DNA from 2 places in the Hymenobacter monticola genome. Region 2 is predicted to be linked to the other one. Evidence: riboswitches for the same ligand, from Rfam matches in the RefSeq annotation. Region 2 holds a riboswitch; the other holds the start of a gene.
The links. Region 2 has a riboswitch for cobalamin ahead of MTP16_RS04940 (TonB-dependent receptor plug domain-containing protein). Riboswitches for the same ligand answer to the same signal wherever they lie in the genome.
Positions count from the first base shown of each region.

Region 1: linked by a shared signal. The riboswitch ahead of MTP16_RS03400 (acyl-CoA thioesterase) and the one ahead of MTP16_RS04940 (TonB-dependent receptor plug domain-containing protein) in region 2 are both predicted to bind cobalamin.

Region 1 covers NZ_CP094534.1:759,067-764,997, reverse strand. Annotated here, with positions in the region: gene MTP16_RS03415 (MFS transporter) at 1-30, shown strand, start outside; gene MTP16_RS03410 (cupin domain-containing protein) at 191-568, shown strand; gene MTP16_RS03405 (SDR family oxidoreductase) at 573-1,364, shown strand; cobalamin riboswitch at 1,451-1,675, shown strand; gene MTP16_RS03400 (acyl-CoA thioesterase) at 1,822-2,256, shown strand; gene MTP16_RS03395 (putative sulfate/molybdate transporter) at 2,283-3,458, opposite strand; gene MTP16_RS03390 (cation:dicarboxylate symporter family transporter) at 3,567-4,874, opposite strand; gene fdhD (formate dehydrogenase accessory sulfurtransferase FdhD) at 5,093-5,931, shown strand, end outside.
Region 2 covers NZ_CP094534.1:1,130,393-1,136,323, forward strand. Annotated here, with positions in the region: gene MTP16_RS04920 (hypothetical protein) at 1-228, opposite strand, end outside; gene MTP16_RS04925 (thioredoxin family protein) at 284-886, opposite strand; gene MTP16_RS04930 (hypothetical protein) at 1,056-1,328, shown strand; gene MTP16_RS04935 (DUF5074 domain-containing protein) at 1,526-2,599, opposite strand; gene MTP16_RS04940 (TonB-dependent receptor plug domain-containing protein) at 2,670-4,661, opposite strand; cobalamin riboswitch at 4,802-5,015, opposite strand; gene MTP16_RS04945 (transporter) at 5,096-5,931, opposite strand, start outside.

The DNA.
Region 1 (5,931 bases), 370 kb from region 2:
TCGGCGGTAGCGGGCCGGGTGCGGGTGTAGGAAAGTAGGAAATGAAAAAGACCGGTCATGCTGAGCGCAGTCGAAGCATCTCTGCCGCACCAGTAATTCTAACATTTAGGTTACTTGCGCGGTAGAGATGCTTCGACTGCGCTCAGCATGACCGGTCTACTAATCAGCCCACAGCCTTACGCCTAATTCAATGCCCGAAAACCCCACCGCCACCAAATACACCTGGGACGCCATGCCCAAGGAGCAGGTGACCGAGCAGCTCTCGCGTCGCCTCATCACCGGCGACAAGATGATGCTGGCCCACGTCTACCTCAAGAAAGGCTGCATCGTGCCCCTGCACCAACATGAGAATGAGCAGATAACCTACATTCTGGAAGGCGCGCTGCGCTTCTGGATTGGCTCCGAAGATGCCGAGCCCATTGTGGTAGGCGTGGGCGAAGTGCTGCACATCCCCGGCAACGTGCCCCACAAGGCCGAAGCCCTCGAAGACACGCTGGACGTGGATATCTTCAGCCCGCCCCGCCAGGACTGGCTCGACAAATCGGACGACTACCTGCGCCAGAAATAAGCCCATGGACCTCGGACTGAAAGGCAAAGTGGCCCTGGTGGCCGCCTCCAGCAAGGGCCTGGGCCGCGCCGTGGCCGAAGAGTTGGCCGCCGAAGGGGCCTCGCTGGTGCTCTGCGCGCGGGGCGAAGAAGCCCTGCGCGAAACCTGCGCGGCCATTGAGCAAAGCGCCGGCGTGCCAGTACTGGGCCTGGTGGCCGATGTGGCCAACCCCGCCGACGTAGCCCGCCTGATGCAGGCTGCACAGGCGCGCTTCGGCCGCATCGACATCCTCGTAACCAACGCCGGCGGTCCACCCGCCGGCACCTTCGATACGCTGAACGCTGACCAGTGGCAGGCTGCCACGCAGCTGCTCCTCACGAGCGTGGTGGAGCTGACGCGCGCCGTGCTACCCGGCATGAAGGCACGTGGCTGGGGCCGCATCCTGAACATCACCTCCATCTCGGTGAAGCAGCCGGTGGAAAACCTGATGCTCTCCAACAGCCTGCGCGCGGCCGTGACCGGCATGGCCCGCACCCTTGCCACCGAAGTAGCCGCCGAAGGCATCACGGTGAATAACATCCTGCCCGGCTACACGCGCACCGAGCGGGTAGTGGGGCTAGCCGATGCCACGGCCGCCAAAGAAGGCATTTCGGCCGCCGATGCTACGGCGCGCTGGGAAAACCAGATTCCAATGCGACGGCTGGGCGAGCCGCGGGAGTTTGCCGCGCTGGCCGCGTTTCTGTGCTCGGAGCGGGCCAGCTACATCACCGGCACCTCCATTCCGGTGGACGGCGGCTGGATTCGCGGGCTGCTGTAGAATGCTCAGGATGACAGGCGAAATGGTATTCACCACTTATTACTCCGCCCGCGCCGTACCTTCGCCCCGTTGGTTCTCGGTTTGAATTCCTTCAATCAGCGGACGGTTTTTCACCCGGGCTTCGGCCGGGGTAAAGATTAAAAGGGAATCGGGTGCAACTCCCGAACAGACGCGCTACTGTGAGTTTTCCGGCCGCCAAGGGGCCGGAGCAGGCGGCCCCACTCATGCCCATTGGCCGTGCGCAAGCAGGCCGAGAAGGGCGGGGCCAGCCCGAAACAAGTCAGGAGACCTGCCGGCCGCCGAGTGATGCTGCCCTCGCGCTATGGGGCTGGCATCGGCGGTGCGGTGCCGCTGCGCTTTGGGCGTGGCCGGGGCAGCGTGCGGCCGGTGGCAGGCTTATGGATAGGGGGCTTGAGCGCAAACGGAGGCCATTTCTCACCTTTTCTCCCGTTGCCTCATGCTCCTGGCCGACCGCATTGCCCGCGCCGAAACGCGCATCTTCAAAGCCGTGTTTCCGAACACCACCAACCATTACGATACGCTATTCGGCGGCACCACGCTGCTGCTCATGGACGAAGTGGCCTTCATCGCCGCCACCCGTTTCTCGCGCCTGAAAATGGTGACGGTTTCGTCCGAACGGGTCGATTTCACGCACCCCATTCCCGGCGGCTCGCTGGTGGAGCTGGTGGCCAGCATCGAGCACGTGGGCCGCACCAGCCTCAAGGTGCGCGTCGAGTTATTTGTGGAGCAGATGTACTCCGAAGACCGCCACAAAGCCGTAACCGGCCTGTTCACCTTCGTGGCCGTGGATGAGCACAAGCGGCCGGTTCGCATCCTGCCCGAAGAAGCCGCCGTGGAGCCAACGCCGGCAGCGCCTTATGCGGCCCCGTAGCCGGCCTTCCTGACTTGGGAAGGCGGCTAGTGTTTCCCCAGTCCCACCCAGCCGCGCTGCTGGGCGTAGTAGATGGCCGTGCCTACCACCAGCCCCACAAGGTAGCCGTAGGGCAGCCCCGCGCAGAGCAGACCCACCAGCAGCGCCACCAGCAGGTCGGGGCGCTGGCTGCTCACGTCGCGCAGCAGCGTGGCCAGCGATAGCGCCTCAAACAGCAGCAGCACCCCCAGCACCGGCAGCGGAAAAATCTGCACCACATCGGCAAAGCCCTGGCTGAAAAACAGTCCCATCACCAGGAAAATGCCGCCGTAGATAACCACCGAGCCGCCCGTGCGCGCCCCAAACGCGTAGTGCCCCACCATGCCGCCCGAGCCGTGGCACACCGGAAAGCCGCCGAAAAACGGATTCGCCAGGTTCATTAGGGCATAGGTAAAGCTGATTTTTTTGATGGTGAGCGGCGCCCGCTCCGGAAATAAATCATGCGCCACTTGCTTGGTGGCGAGGATGGAGTTGCCGAGCGACAGCGGAATCTGGGGCAGCGCCAGCAGCACGGCGCCGGTGAGGATATCGGCCCGCTGGGGCAGGTGCCAGGCGGGCAGATGCAGGCCCACGGCTTTCCGGGCCGTGTCCAAATCGAGCTTGAAAACCAGCGCATAGGCCACGCCCAGGGCAATGACCACCAGCGCCGCCGGCCAGCGCCGGTTGCCAAACAGCACCACCGTGACCACGAAGGACGCCGCCGCTAGCGCGTAGCCGGCCGCGCCGTCGGCGCCCACGTACTTGGTGAGGGCCAGCGTGGCCAACTGCAGGGCCAGCCCAAACTGAATGCCGCGCACCACCGCCTTGGGCACCAACCGCGCCAGCGCATCAATCAGCCCGGTTACGGACAGGAAAAACATGCTGACGCCAATGGCCAGCCCGCCCCCAAAAATGACCCTGCCCGGCAGCTTTTGGGCAATGACCAGCGCCGCAAACGCCTTGAGCGGCTGCACGGGCATGGGCATGCGGTACCACAGCCCGGTGAGCACCTGCATCAACCCAAACAGAATGAGCACGCTCGCGCTGTCGATTTCTGAAGCCGCGATGACGCCGATGAGCAGCGGCAGGTCGGTGCCCAGGTCGCCAAAGGCACCGGCCACCTCGTTGCGGTCGAAGCGGATGGGCGGGCGCGTGGGGGCGGGGGGCGGGAGGGTTGGTTGCATCGGGGCAAAGGTGCGGCTTTAGAACGTGTACCCCGAAGCTCCGTTTCGGTTCGGCGGAGGTTTTTCAACAATTCCGCTGGGCCGAAGCGGAGCTTCGGGGTACACGTTCTACTTTCTGTTTTTGAGCAGGCGCGCCATTTCGCTGGCCTGCTCGGCGGCCTCGCCCAGGTATTCGCCGCTGGTGTAGCCCCGGCGGAAGCGTAGCGGCTTGAGGCGCTTGCCCAGCGCCTCCACGGCCATTTCGTGGTCGAGGGCGCCTTCGTGGTGAGCCAGGAAAACGGTGGCCACGCCGTTGCCAATGAAGTTGGTGATGCTGCGCGCCTCCGACATAAACCGGTCGACGCCCAGCAGCAGGGCCAGGCCTTCCACCGGAATCACCTTCATGGCCGTGAGCGTGCTGGCCAGCACCACAAAGCCGCTGCCCGCCACGCCCGCCGCGCCCTTGCTGGTCACCATCAGAATGCCCATCATGGTCAGAATCTGGGCGCCGGAGAGGTCGACGTGAAAGACCTGCGCCAGAAATAAAGTCGACAGCGACAGGTAAATGGTAGTGCCGTCGAGGTTGAAGGAATATCCCGTGGGCACCACCAGCCCCACCACCGGCTGGGCGCAGCCCATGCGCTCCAGCTTTTCCATGAGGCCCGGCAGGCCGGCTTCCGACGACGAGGTGCCCAGCACAATCAGCAGCTCGGCCTTGAGGTATTTCAGAAAAGACCACATGCCCACGTTGCAGGAGCGCAGAATGGCCCCGAGCACCAGAAACACGAACACGCCCATGGTCAGATACACCGTCGCCATCAGCTTGCCCAGCGGCAGCAGCGTGGCAATGCCGTATTTGCCGATGGTGAACGCCATGCCCCCAAACGCGCCAATGGGCGCCAGCAGCATCACCAGGTGCAGCCCGCGGAAAACGTATTTCGAGGCTTCTTTCAGAAAGTGAATGATGGGCTTGCGGCCGGCGTACTTGCTGAGCGTAATGCCGAGCACAATGGCCACAAGCAGAACTTGCAGCGTCAGGTTATCGGCTAGAAAGTGGCCCCACGAAAACTCCGTGGCCCGTTTGGTGAACTCGTCTACCTTTCCCGTATCGAGCCGCCCGGTGCTCACGCCCGCGCCGGGCCGCACCAGCGCCGCCACGCCCACCCCAATGAGCAGCGCCAGCGTGGTCACGATTTCGAAGTACAGCAGCGCCTTGCCGCCAATGCGCCCCACCTTCTTCAAATCGCCCATGGTGCTGATGCCAAGCGTGATGGTGAGGAAAATAATCGGGTTGATGAACAGCTTCACTACGTCGATGAACCGCTTGCCCAGCGACTCCATCTGCACCGCCTTGGCGGGCGCAAGGTGCCCCAGCAGCGCCCCCGCCACAATGGCCAGCAGTACCCAGAAGGTGAGGTTGCGGGTGAGTTTCTTGATTTTCATGGGCAGCGGAAGGAGCGAGGGAAAGGAGGCGGATGGTTTCGCAAGAACGTCAAGCCACCAAGAACGTCCGTTCGGAAGCACGTCATGCAGGGCGCAGCGAAGCATCTTGCCCGCCACCGCTAATCCTTTCGTTGGACGATTGGTTTACTGAAAGCGGCCAAGATGCTTCGCTGCGCCCTGCATGACGTTCCAGATTTCTGTTTCGCCCGCCCATGAACCCCGCCATTCTGCTTCCCGCCGCCAGCTACGAATTTGTCACCATTCAAAAAGTAAGCGGCGCCGGCCCGCCCGTGTCCGCCTCCGACCAGCTGGCCGCTGAGGAGCCGCTGGAAATCCGCGTTGGTTACGAAGCCGAGGGCCAGCGTGAGCACCGCACCCTGTCCGTGACCATGCGCACGCCCGGCCACGACGAGGAGCTGGCCGCCGGCTTTCTACTCACCGAAGGCCTGATTCACGCCCAGTCCGACCTGCTCGGCGTCATTCCCTGCCCCGATGTGCAGAAGGCCGAAGAAGCCGGCAACGTGGTGCGAGCCGAGTTGGCCGCGCACGTGCAAGTCGATTTTCAGGCGATAGAGCGGCATTTCTACACCAGTTCGAGCTGCGGCGTGTGCGGTAAAACCAGCATCGACGCCGTGCGCACCGCCTCCTGCCCGGTGCTGCCCACCGCCGGCCCGTACCTGTGCGCCGAGGTGGTGCACCAGCTGCCCGAGAAGCTGCGCGCCGCCCAGGCCGGCTTCGAGCAAACCGGCGGGCAGCACGCCTCCGCGCTGTTTTCGCCGGAAGGCGAGCTGCTGCTGCTGCGCGAAGACGTGGGCCGCCACAACGCGCTGGACAAGTTAATAGGAGCCGCGTTGCTGGCGGGGTGGCTGCCGCTGCACCAGCACGTGCTGCTGGTGAGCGGCCGCGTCAGCTTCGAATTGGTGCAAAAAGCTGCCGCCGCGGGCATCGGCATTCTGGCGGCGGTGGGGGCGCCCAGCAGCCTGGCGGTGCAAGCCGCCGAGAGCTTCGGGATGACGGTGCTAGGCTTTGTGCGCAACGAGCGGTTCAACAT
Region 2 (5,931 bases):
CGTGGCCCAAGTCACGAACGGCACCACGACCAGGAACGTGACGGCCAGCAGCCAGACGAATACGAGAAAGGCAAAAAAAAGTCGACTAAAGAAATGGTCACCCGTGCCGAACAAATAACCGACCAGCATAAGTGCCAACACGAAGCTCACGCCGGCCAGCACGCCCACCCGCCGCCAGGGCCAGGCGGCAACGTGTTTTTCAAGGCGACGGCGCAACGGAAGCAGCATAAGCAATGGGCAAAGAGGCGGTGAAAATAAGCGAAAATTTATTGAAGCCAATGGCTTAGCCCAACAGGGCCAGCAGCTCGCGCTGCACGGCCGCGCCATTGTCGGCCTCGTACCAGGCGTTCATCTCCTTTATTATTTGGTTGACGTGCAAAGATTTATCAGCATGCAGCTGATGGGCTAGCTCCTGCGCCTCCGCCGGGCGCGGGCCCCAGTCGCCGAGGTCGGCACCGGTGGCGGCGTCGAGCCGCACGAGCTTGGGAATGCTGTCACCGCCGTTGGTTTGGTGAGCGGCCATCAGGGCGGGGTGGTCGGAGCGCAGCAGCACGTGCAAGGTCACGCGGCCGGCGCTTACCTCGGCCAAGTGCGCCAATATGGGCAGGGTGTGGGCCGTATCGCCGCACCAGGCTTCGGCCAGCACCAGCCACTGCTCGGGCCGGGCCAGGTTGGCGATTTTTGAAACCAGTTCCGGCAGCAGCGGCACGGCGTGGGCGCGGTCGAGGTGGGCCTGGTTCTGGTCGGTGTAGCGGATGAGGCCGGGCGTCTGCTCGGGGCCGGTGGTGCGGCGCTCGGCGGCCAGCGTGGCCACCAAGGCCCGGAACTCGGCGTAGGTATACGCGGGCTGCGGAAGGGTGGCGGGCGAAATAAGGGGGCTGGACATCAGGGGCTAACAAAGCGAATGGAAGGGCTGCACGGCACCGGGCGCAACCCCAGGGCCGCGCCCACCGCTACAACCGTACCCGCCGGCCAAGGTTCGGGTTGCGCCGCGGGAGGTTATTTCTTTACCTTGCAACGTCGCTCATTTCTTACTCCTTCACCTTCACGCTTTCATGCTTCTGAAATCCTTCCTCCGCCCCCTCGCCGTGGCCTGCGCCCTCACCGCCACCCTTAGCGCCTGCAGCTCGGGCACCAAAGAGGGCGATACCAACGTGGAGCGCGGCTATACCAAAAAAGGCCCCGCCGCCGGCACCGACGGCACCGCCAACGGCGACTCGGCCACCGCCGGCCTCGCCCGCGACACCACCCACCGCCCCACCGGCAAAGAGCTCTACAAAGCCGCCGAAAACGCCACCGACCGCAACCACGACGGCATTGCCGACTAACCTTGTGGCATTAGCATCAATAAAAAGGCCCACACCTTCCGGTGCGGGCCTTTTCCTTTTATGCAGAAAGGAAGGTGGAATGTAGAAAGGAAGGTGGAAATTCAGGACTGAGTTATGAGCGGTGGGCGTCCAGACAAGGCATTAATAGCAAAAGCTTCCTTGCTGTTACACGTTATCTTCTCCCACGGGCTCAGGGTTTAGTAAAACACAAAGCCGTTCGGTCCCACTTTCACCTCGAAAGAATCGATGGGGGCGCCGGTGGCCTGGTAGCGGATGAAACGGCCGTTGCTGTTGTAGCTGGGCGAAACAGCGCCGTACACGGTGTTGTCGCGCGGGTCGATGGCGAAGCCCGACAGGCTGCGGCGGATGAACGGAGCCGTGGGCAACGCTGTGGCCGTGGTGCTTACCTGGTATTCGGCCCCGCCAAAGCTGTAATACAGCTGGTCTTTGGCCGCGTTGGTGCGCAGCTTGCTGGGGCTGCCCGTGCCGGGGAAGGCGAGGCGGAGCTGCGTAGTAGGGCTGCCCGGGTTGAAGCGCACCAGCGCACCGTTCGACACGCGGGTGGCGGCGTAGGGCGGCGAAGTCTGGTAAACCACGAAGCCGGTGCACAGCACCCAGATGTTGCCGTCCTTGTCGGCCACCATGCTGCTGGGGCCGTCCGAAACCGTAATGGTGGAAGTCAGCGTGCCGGTGGCGTCGTCAATTACTGACACGGTGTTTTCGAGGCTGTTGGGCACGTAGATTTTGCCGCCCAGCGCCAACAGCTGCTCGGGGTTGCGGCCCACCGTCACGCGGCTGGTCACGGTATTGGTGCTCAGGTCCAGAATGCTGAGCACGCCGGGCGAGTAGGCGGGGTTGGAATTGTAGACGCCGCGCCACTCGGTGAGGTAGCCCCGGGTGGCCGAAGTCGAGGTGAAGTAGCGGGGCTGGTCGACGCCGCTGATGGTGCCGGCCGTTTTGAAATCGGGCAGGGTCACGACTTCCACCTTCTTGGATGCATTCACCACCACATAGCCCTTGTTGCCTTGCACGCCCATGTGCTGCACCACGTCGCCCAGCGGCGCGCCGTTGTTGGCGCTGCCAAACAAATCCAGGCCCGTCAGGGCTTTGGCGCCCCGGTTGAAGCCGCTCACCGCGCCGTCTTTCGCGCCAAACTGGCCTTCACTGAGAATGAACACATCGGGCGAGGGGGCCGGCGTTTCTTTTTTGTCGGGGCTACAGGCCGCCAGCAGGGCCAGGCCGGTGAGGAAGGGAATTAGTTGTTTTTTCATGCGAAAAAGCGCCGGCGGCTGCCGGCCAGGAATTAGTAAGAGAGTTTAGAAATAAGGGAAAACATCCGAGCTAGCGCCAGCTCAGGCGCAGGCTGGCACCGAGGGCCCGCGGCGGCGCCGGCCGGCCGGGGTAACTGAAATACCTTTGGTTGAGCAGGTTGGTGGCTTGCAGCAGCAGCAGCACGCTAGTACCGGCGGGGCCGGCAATGCTGCGCCCCAGCGTGGCGCCCAGCAGCGCAGTGCCCGGCAAAAAATCGACGCCCGACGCATTGATGTAGCGGTAACTGGTGAAAACCAGCGTCGTGCTCAGCAGCCAGGCCCGCCAGTGCTGGTCAGTGCTGAGGCTGGCCTGGTGCAGCGGCACGTAAGCCAGCTGCACGCCCACGGGGTCAGAGTCGGCCGCGGCGCCCTGGGTTTTGCGGGTGTCGGTGTAGTGGTAGGCTGCTTGCATCCGGCCGGTGTAGCGGCCTTGGCGCAGGCGCAGGGCGGTGCTGGCTTCCAGGCCCTGGCTGCGCACGCGGCGCAGGTTGCGCGGGCTCCAGATGCCGGTGCCGGCGCCGGGCAGCCACTGCACCCAGTCGTCCACGTCTTGCCGGAAAGCCGTCAGCTCGCTCTCCAGCGCCCAGCGGCGGCCCCAGGCGCGGCGGTGGCGCAGGCCGCCCTCGTAGCCCACGCCCGACTCGGGGCGCAGCTCGGGGTTGCCGCCGGGCAGCCAGTATCGTTCGTTCAGGGTGGGGGCGCGGTAGCTGCGGGCGGCGCTGGCTTTCAGCGTGAGCACCTGAGCGGCCGAATCAGGCGCACCCAGCAGGTCCCATTCCAGCCCCAGGGTGGGCGTGAGCGGAGCCAAGCCAGCGGGCAGCACTGCCTGGCGCAGGTTGGCTGAAAGGCGCAGGGCGGGGCGCGGGTCGTAGCGCAAGAGGGCGAAAGCGGCCGCGCGGTTTTCACCGATTGCGACGGTGCCGTAGCCGTCTACCTGGGCGGCGAAGTGCTGCGCTTCGGCCCCCAGGCGCAGGCTGCCCCGCGCGCCCAGAGCAGTGGTGTGCTCGGCCTGGGCCTGGGTGGTGCGCACGCGGGAGTTGCTGGGAGCGCCGCCGTCGCGGTAGTTAATTATATCTTCAAACCAAGCCCCGCGCACGGTCCACTGCTGGCGCGCGCCCACGTGGCGGTAGCCCAGCGTGAGGCGGCGACTTTGGTCGCGCTCGCGGGCCTGGGTGCCCGCAATGCCCACACCCGACTGGATTTCGCGGTCTGCGTCGGTCAGCCAGGCGGCGGCGGTTAGCTCACCGGCTTGGCCCACGCGCCAGGCCACGTCGGGGCTCAGGCTCCACTGGTGGCGCAGGGCGGCGTTTTGCAAGGTGTAGCGCACGGTGCCGCGGGCCTCCTGCTGCAGGTAGGAGTAGTTGTTCTGGGCCTCGCGGTAGCTGGCGGCCACGCGCACGGCCACACTGGGGGTGGCGGTGCGGGCCTCCACGCTGCCACCGGCCAGGCCGAAGCTGCCGGCATCGGCCTGCACGCTGCCGCGCAGGCCGGGCCGCCAGTCGGGGGCCGAGTTGAGCAGCACGGCGCCGCCCACGGCCCCGCTGCCATAGAGGGCGGCGGCCGGGCCGGGCTGAATGGCCACGCTGGTGCCGGCGCCCACGGTCAGCAGCGAGAAGTCGTTCTGGCCCAGCGTGGGCAGCATGATGTTCAGCCCGTTCCAGAGCACGGCCGTGTGCTGGGCCGAGGTGCCGCGCAGGGCAATGGTGGCCAGCTGCCCCGGGCCGTAGTATTTAAGAGCCAGCGGGGTGCGGGCCTGCAGCACGTCGGCCAGGTTGCTGCCGCGGTACTGCGCCAGCGTGGCCGAATCGAGCTCCAGGCGGGTGCTGCCCACAGCGAAGCGCTCGGGGCCCACGGCGCGCACCTGCACCTCGGCCAGCCGATGCCGCCGCTGGCTGAGGCGGGCCGAATCGGGCGGCGCGGTCTGGGCCTGGGCGGCGCCGGCTAGCAGGCACAGCAGGGCCACTCGCCGTAGCGAGGCCGGATGCAGGGAAGTAAAACGCAGCAGAATCAAATTCTCAATCAAGAAAATTCGATTCAAAATCCGGCGCCAACCAACTGCCATCAGCAGCCAGCTACCGTCAGACCGAGGCCGAAAAACAGGGGTACTCTGGCCGCCCGAAGGTGGCCACTGTTCTCTTTCTCCATTCGTCCTCCGCGAATGCTGAACCTATGAGTGCTCGGGCAGGTCTCCTGGCTTGCTCCGCCGAGCGGGCCGCCTTCCCATTTTGTTACTTGATAATCAAGCAACAAACAGTGGCATTGTGGCCCGCTCCGATGTGAAGCGTACAGTTGCGGGGACAGCTCCGGCTTCGAACCGGATTCCCTTTTCAGCCGCGCCCCAAGGCTGGGGGTTGGCACCAAAGCAGGGCAAAGGTACGGACGTAGCGTGGACTCTGCGAGTCCGCGCCTTGTCGAACATTCTGGAGTGCGCGGACTCGCAGAGTCCACGCTACAGATTTAACGGCGGAAGGTGAGGCCGACGAAGTACTCGTGGTCGGTCAGTCGGTTCAGGGCCAGGTGGGTGCCGAGGTCGAGCTGCAGGTTGGGCGTCACCTTGAAAATGGGGGCAATGTTGGCGGAGGTCTGCCAACGGCGCTGCTCGGTGTTCCACATGGCCACGGCTTCGGTCACGAGGCCTACTTTCTCCGTTAAATCATACTCCAAGGCCATCGAGGGCACGAAGCGCACGTAGCGCTGGTTGGTTTCCCGGTCGTATTTCAGGTCGGCTTCCACCTGCGCTTCAAGGTTGGCCTTGTCGCTCAGCTCCAGGTCGATGGGCAGTACCACGCCGTATTCGGCGGCGCCGTCGCCCACGTTGCCGCCACTGGGCAGGCGCACGTAGCCGATGACGGACATGGCGAATTTGCCCAGCTGGTCGTCGCCCACAAAGTTGTGTTTCACGCGCACGGTCACGTCGCCGAAGCCGGCGTGGCGCTCCTGCCAGTCGTCGGCGTCTGAAGGCCGCTGCTTGGCCACGCTGTAGAGCGGCAATTCCAGCTGCAGGTCGGTGCGGCGGCTCAGGCCGAGCTTGAGCATGGAGTAGGCCAAATGCAGCTCGCGGTTTTTGCCGTCGTTGCCCGAGCCGCTGTTGATGAGCCGTAGCGCGTCCATCTCAAGCTGGAAGTGGCCGGCATCAACTGTGAAAGGGCTTTCGGTCACGCCGGGGCGGTCGGGCTGCAGCTCGCGCAGGCGGTTGCGCGGCACGGGCTTGCGCCAGCTGAAGTGGGCGGAGTCGTAGGGTGAAGTTTTGGCCGGGGCCTGCGCCAAGGTGAGCGAAGGCAATAGCAGTAAGG